DNA from 2 places in the Peribacillus suis genome. Region 1 is predicted to be linked to the other one. Evidence: riboswitches for the same ligand, from Rfam matches in the RefSeq annotation. Region 1 holds a riboswitch; the other holds the start of a gene.
The links. Region 1 has a riboswitch for glycine ahead of gcvT (glycine cleavage system aminomethyltransferase GcvT). Riboswitches for the same ligand answer to the same signal wherever they lie in the genome.

Region 1 (3,427 bases):
CCAATTACCTTTTCAAATAAGTGGATTTTTTCATATAGCAATTTCAAAATATGTTCTTCGACTGTATTTTTAGTGGCAAAGTTATAAATCATGACGTCTTCTTCTTGACCAAGTCGATGAATCCGTCCAATCCTTTGTTCCAACCTCATTGGATTCCAAGGCAAATCAAAATTGATCAAGTGATGGCAAAACTGTAGGTTGATTCCTTCTCCTCCGGCTTCGGTGGCAATCAATACCTGGATTTTCTTCTGGAATAGTTCCTTCATCCAATCTTTTTTACCACGCTTAAACCCTCCGCGGAATGGAACGGATGAAATGCCATGCTGTTGCAGGTACCATTGTAGATAAAGCTGTGTAGCGCGATATTCGGTGAAAATAATGACCTTGTCATCAATTTTCTTAATAAGTTCCAAAGCCTTCTCTGCCTTTGAATTTTGTTCGGTGAGGTTTACTTTCTCAAACAGATCATCTAATCTTGCTTCAAAGTCAGCCGATGGTTCTTTGTATTTTTCCTTCATATTCTTCAATGTATAGTAGACTGCTTCTCGGCTGCTGCATGCTTCCCTTTGAAGGGTGAGTGAAGAAAAAGCACTTCCTTTTGTTCCGTCTGATATTGGTTTAAACTTCGTTACGGCATCATACAAGGCTTGTTCAGTTGGTGAAAATTCAATGATGATTGTCTCTACACGCCGTTTCGTCCATTCAATTCCAGTATCGGCACGTCGGTTTCTTATCATGACCGTATTGACAAGCTCCTTTAAGTGCTCATCTTCTAGAATGTTCCGGCCTTTCCCTTTGTATTTTTCGGAAAAGAGTGCGGCATTTCCTAGGTGTCCAGGCTTTAATAATGAAACGAGATTAAAGATTTCCTCGATTTTATTCTGAATGGGTGTAGCAGTCAGCAATAAACAGAATTTCTTTTTAAGATTTTGGACAAATTCATAATTTTTCGTTTTATTATTTTTAAGTTTATGAGCTTCATCAATAATGATAAAGTCATATTCTTGATTGAAAATGATATCCCGATGGGGGGCTCGCTTAGCCGTATCGATGGAGGATATGACGATATCGCATGATTCCCATACATAACTCTTCCTTTGAACGACTGCAGGAATATGAAACTTCGTATTCAGTTCGAAAGCCCATTGGGTGACAAGTGATGCGGGTACAAGGATCAAAACCTTTTTAACCAGTCCCCGAATCATATATTCTTTTAAAATCAATCCTGCTTCGATAGTCTTACCAAGACCGACCTCATCAGCCAATATGGCTTTGCCATTCATCTGTTCAACCACCTGACGTGCTGCCTCTAATTGATGGGGAAGGGGAGTCAGTTGTTGAAGGTGCTTTGGCGCTTGTAAGCCTTCAAAATCAGGAATAATTAGGTTCTCTTCCATTTGGATGGCCAGTTTATAAAGATCCCAATTTCCCCATGGACCGTCGTTTTCCATCTTTTGCAGAAATTCATCATTCCATTCAGAACTGAAGGATATATTGATTTTCATTGATTCTTGCTCCTTCTTAAAACATAATTTTCTTAGTTTCTTTAAACCATGAACCTTTTTATAGGGTAATAAAATCTTTCTCCACAAAAGTTATTGCAGAGTAAAGTATCTTAGGGTAGGATGTAAATATATTTAGAAAATTGCAATAGTACTGAAGTTAGAAGGAAAATATTCTTCTTGGATAATAATTTTAGTTATTATAGTATTAGCATTTGGATAGTGCTTTATCCAAAGATCAACAATGAGCAGATTGGTACCCATTTCACGCAAATGGATGACCATCAGGTGGAGAATTTTCAGTCTTTTCCATCAATATGCGGGTGAGGATAAGGGGAGAGACTACCATCTACATATGTAGCGCCGAAGGAGCAAACTTAGCAGTGAATCTCTCAGGCAAATGAACTCTTATCGGACGCGACTCTGGAGAGCGCCAATTATTTAATGACGGCCACCAAAGGGGAAAACCTATAATAATAGGTAAACTTTCAGGTTTCAGGACAGAGAAAAAGCCATTTTGGCTTTCTCTGTCCTTTTTTGTGTCTTTTTTTAAGGAATATCAGCTGAAAGAGAACAAGCAAAAAAATTGAAGGAGGTCATTTTTTGAGCAATTTAAAAAGAACGCCATTATTCGAGGTTTACAGTGAGCACGGTGGAAAAACGATCGATTTTGGTGGGTGGGAACTGCCTGTGCAGTTTACCGGCATAAAAGATGAACACGAAGCTGTGCGTACAAGAGGTGGCTTATTTGATGTGTCGCATATGGGAGAGATTGAGGTAAAAGGTTTCGGGAGCCTTTCTTTTTTACAAAAGATGCTGACGAATGACGTAGCCAAGCTGAAACAGGGCGGAGCGCTATACACAGCCATGTGTTATGAAAATGGGGGGACCGTGGACGATCTTATCGTTTACCAAAAAGCGGAAGAGGATTATCTGCTTGTGGTCAATGCAGCCAACATCGAGAAAGACTTCAATTGGCTTCAGGCGAATGGTATGGAAGGTGTCAGCATCAATAATGTTTCAAACGATTATGCGCAACTTGCTCTGCAGGGTCCTCGAGCGGAGAAAGTATTGCAGAAGATTACCGACCAAACTGATTTAAGCACAATTGGCTTTTTTAAATTTAAAGAAGACGTCCACATTCATAATATATCCACGATGGTTTCACGTACAGGGTATACGGGGGAAGATGGTTTCGAGATATATTGCCGAAGTGAGGATGGTCCAGCCCTTTGGAGAGAAATTTTGGAAGCTGGTAAAGATGATGGGATACAACCGATTGGACTGGGGGCCCGTGATACCCTTCGGTTCGAAGCAAAACTACCGCTTTATGGTCAAGAGCTTTCGCCGGATATCACCCCAATCGAAGCGGGGATTGGTTTTGCGGTTAAACCGGATAAGGCGTCAGACTTTTTTGGGAAAGCCGTGCTTGCCGAACAAAAGGAAAAAGGGGCACCACGTAAGCTTGTTGGCATCGAAATGATTGACAGAGGCATACCTCGGCATGGCTATAAAGTATATAACGGGGAGAAACTCATTGGCGAAGTGACGACAGGGACTCAGTCACCAACATTGAATAAAAATGTAGGATTGGTCCTTATCGATAAAAATCACTCAAGTCTATCCACGGAAGTAGAAGTGGAAATCCGTTCTAAGAGACTGAAAGCCATTGTTATCCAAACACCTTTTTATAAAAATACACGAAAATAGAAGGGAATGGTCCATAAGATGAAACATCGTTACTTACCGATGACAGAGCAGGATAAAAAAGAAATGTTGGAAGTTATAGGGGTCACAACCGTCGATGATCTCTTCAGCGATATACCAGAAAATGTCCGATTTCAAGGTGAATATGACATAAAACCAGCAAAATCAGAGCCAGCTTTAATGAAGGAACTATCGAAACTGGCTTCCAAAAATGCGGA
Region 2 (3,427 bases), 2.0 Mb from region 1:
GATGGTAACGATCTTGATCAGTGCAAACCAGAATTCGAATTCACCGAAGGATTTGACGGAAATGAGGTTAGCGGCGCCAAGGATGACCATGGCCACCACTCCCGGAATCCAAGCTGGCAGTTCAGGGAACCAAAAGTTCATATATAATCCTACGGCAATGATTTCAGACATGCCGACCAACACCCATAGGAACCAGTTGCTCCAAGCAGTTACAAATCCTGCCAATGGATGGATATAATCACTCGCAAACGTTGCGAATGAGCCCGTAGTAGGCTCCAGGTACAGCATTTCCCCCATCGAACGCATAATAAAAAAGATAAAAAGGCCCGCGATGGCATACGCCAGCATCACAGAGGGTCCGGTCCACTTAATCGTGCTGGCAGATCCCATGAACAACCCAACACCGATCGTACCGCCCAAGGCAATCATCTGAATATGACGTGCCTCCAGCCCTCTTGTTAATTCTTTATTTGACATGATAACTCCCCCAGATGTACAAGCATAAAATGACGAGATAAATAATTTAGTAGATTTACGATGCTTCCTAAGTATTTTACCCACAAAAGCATTTCCTTATCTTATAATAATAAATATTCCCCAAAAACACAAATGTACTTTTAGGAAAAACACTTTTTAACCCAAAGCAATGGATGGGATAACATGATTGGTACTTGTTCTTTCCCTATACGGGTGAAGGAAACCTATGTACGATTGATGGTAAGTATCGACGGAGGAGGAAATAAAGTGAAATTAATAGGAGAAAGAATCTATCTCCGTTATTTAAAAGAATCGGATGCACCTATCCTTTTAGAGAATACAAAGGATGAGGAAATACGGTATATGACAGGGACAAGATCTACATTCACCTTAGAACAGCTTCAACTTCATATAAAGAATATACATGAAGATCCATCCCGCCATGATCTAGCCATTTGCTTAAACGAAAGTGACCAAATGATCGGGGAATTATCCATCTCTGATATCGATAAAGAGGACAAAAAGGCAGGATTTAGAATTTCAATGAATTCCATTGAATTAACCGGCAAAGGGTATGGTACAGAAGCGATCAAGCTTGTTTTAGCCTTTGTTTTTGAAGAATTGGCTTTAAATCGCCTGCAGCTGGAAGTATTCAGCCATAACTTACGGGGAATTAGAGCCTATGAGAAAGTCGGCTTTGTCAAAGAGGGGATTTTACGGGAGTCTTTATATGTTAATGGAAAATATTCGGACGAGATTATCATGGCCATTCTTAAAAGGGACTATGAAAAAATGTTCTTATCAAACTGATTCGGGGTTCGCATCGTTTTTGGGCATCAAACTGGTCATATAGATTCACCCCCCACCACATTTACAATATATCCCTTTGACCCAAAATCAAAATAGTGATAGAATTCCATTATTATTTTAAAAGAATAAATGAGTTGCCAAAAAGAATTTCATCTTTCACAGCGATCATTTATTGACAACCACATACTAAGCAAGCGATGAATGCTATGGATCACACTATAGCAGGAGCAGCTTCTGGAGAGACTGTACACACGTGCAGCGCCGAAGGATTCACAATCTCAGGCAAAAGGACAGAAGAGTAACGAATATTTGTTATTCTTTAACCTTTCGAGATTGGTAGCTTCCAATCTCTTTTTTTATTGTCTTTTTTCAATCATCACTAAAAAAACGAAGTGAAATCGCTACTAAACTGGACAGATTCATTGCCCTGGTGATCGATTGGAATCAACGGACCATGTACTTCACATTCAAGAATTATAACAACGGGGGCGCACAAATTGGCTAAACAAGAATTGAAAAGGGATTTGAAAAATCGACATGTACAACTCATCGCCATAGGAGGAACCATCGGGACCGGGTTATTTTTGGGATCCGGAAAAGCCATACAGTTGGCGGGACCCTCCATTATCTTTTCGTATCTGATTATCGGGATTGCCTTGTTTTTCGTCATGAGGGCTTTAGGGGAATTGCTGTTGTCCAACGCGGGATATTCCTCATTCACCGAATTCGCCACGGAATACATCGGACCGTGGGCTGGTTTCGTGACTGGCTGGACCTACTGGTTCTGTTGGATCATGACGGCCATGGCCGATATCATCGCTGTCGGGGTCTATATGCAATATTGGTTCGACATTCCGCAATGGATCCCTGCACTTGCCTGCTTGGTGATTCTACTAGGATTGAATTTGTTGACCGTGAAGCTATTCGGAGAATTGGAGTTCTGGTTCTCCCTCATTAAAGTCATCACGATCGTCGCCTTGATCGTTGTGGGAATTGTCTTACTCATCATTGGCTTCCAAACCGATACAGGAACCGTTTCCCTCAACAACCTTTGGAGTCATGGGGGCATGTTCCCGAACGGCGCATCCGGCTTTTTGCTTTCCCTACAGCTAGTCGTCTTCTCCTTTGTTGGTGTCGAAATCATTGGAGTGACAGCGGCCGAAACCGCCAATCCGAAAAAAAACATCCCGTCAGCGATCAATAAGATCCCTGTCCGGATATTGCTTTTCTATATCGGTGCCATCACCGTCATCCTTTGCGTCAATCCATGGACACAGCTCGATGCCGCGAGCAGCCCATTCGTGGAGGTCTTCGCCTTGATCGGGATTCCGGTTGCTGCAGGGATTATCAATTTCGTCGTGTTGACATCAGCCGCTTCTGCCGGAAACAGTGGATTGTTTTCAACAAGCCGCATGCTTTATACCTTGAGCAACAATAACGAAGCACCTGCAAAACTTAAGAAATTAAATAAACGTGCTGTTCCGAGCAATGCATTGGTTACGTCTACCATCGTTGTCTCCATTGGGGCATTATTAAGTAAAATCATACCGGAGCAAGCTTTCACCATCGTGACAACGATTAGTGCAATCTGCTTCCTATGGGTCTGGAGCATCATCTTGATTTCCCATATCCGGTATACGAAAAAACGTCCGGACTTAAGGGCTACGTCCACTTTCAGGGCTCCCTTAACACCTTTCATCAACTATGTAATCTTAGGGCTGTTTATCTTCATCTTGATCGTCATGCTGTTTGCTGAGGCGACCAGGCCGTCATTATTGCTGACACCGCTTTGGTTCATTCTTTTAGTTGTCATATATAACTATCGAAAAAAATGAACGAGGAATTTTGGGATACGGAAGTCTACCTTCCTATCCCATTTTCCTGTGATTAAATGAGAGAGTAAAATGAAGCGTGACGAATATTTTTTTCTGCCACACTATTAATTTTTTTATCGAATTAGTGTAAGGTACTAGGTATTACGGAAACATTTTTTTAGAAAAACATCATAATCTGTGAAACATATTTAGAATGGAGGGGTTGCTTCATGAAAGTATTATATATTCTTACACTCGTTCCTTTTATCGGCATATTAGGGTTTCTTCCTTTTGTTAATAAAGTAGAACCTTATGTATTGGGGATG

Region 2: it holds a riboswitch for glycine, as region 1 does, so the genes downstream of both, AC503W_RS03115 (amino acid permease) here and gcvT (glycine cleavage system aminomethyltransferase GcvT) in region 1, are expected to answer to the same signal.

Annotation. Positions count from the first base shown of each region.
Region 1 covers NZ_CM182019.1:2,635,721-2,639,147, reverse strand. The annotation lists gene AC503W_RS12835 (DEAD/DEAH box helicase) at 1-1,505, opposite strand, end outside; glycine riboswitch at 1,826-1,920, shown strand; glycine riboswitch at 1,924-2,008, shown strand; gene gcvT (glycine cleavage system aminomethyltransferase GcvT) at 2,106-3,212, shown strand; gene gcvPA (aminomethyl-transferring glycine dehydrogenase subunit GcvPA) at 3,231-3,427, shown strand, end outside.
Region 2 covers NZ_CM182019.1:643,860-647,286, reverse strand. The annotation lists gene AC503W_RS03125 (amino acid permease) at 1-477, opposite strand, end outside; gene AC503W_RS03120 (GNAT family N-acetyltransferase) at 745-1,287, shown strand; glycine riboswitch at 1,512-1,591, shown strand; gene AC503W_RS03115 (amino acid permease) at 1,785-3,122, shown strand; gene AC503W_RS03110 (DUF3311 domain-containing protein) at 3,332-3,427, shown strand, end outside.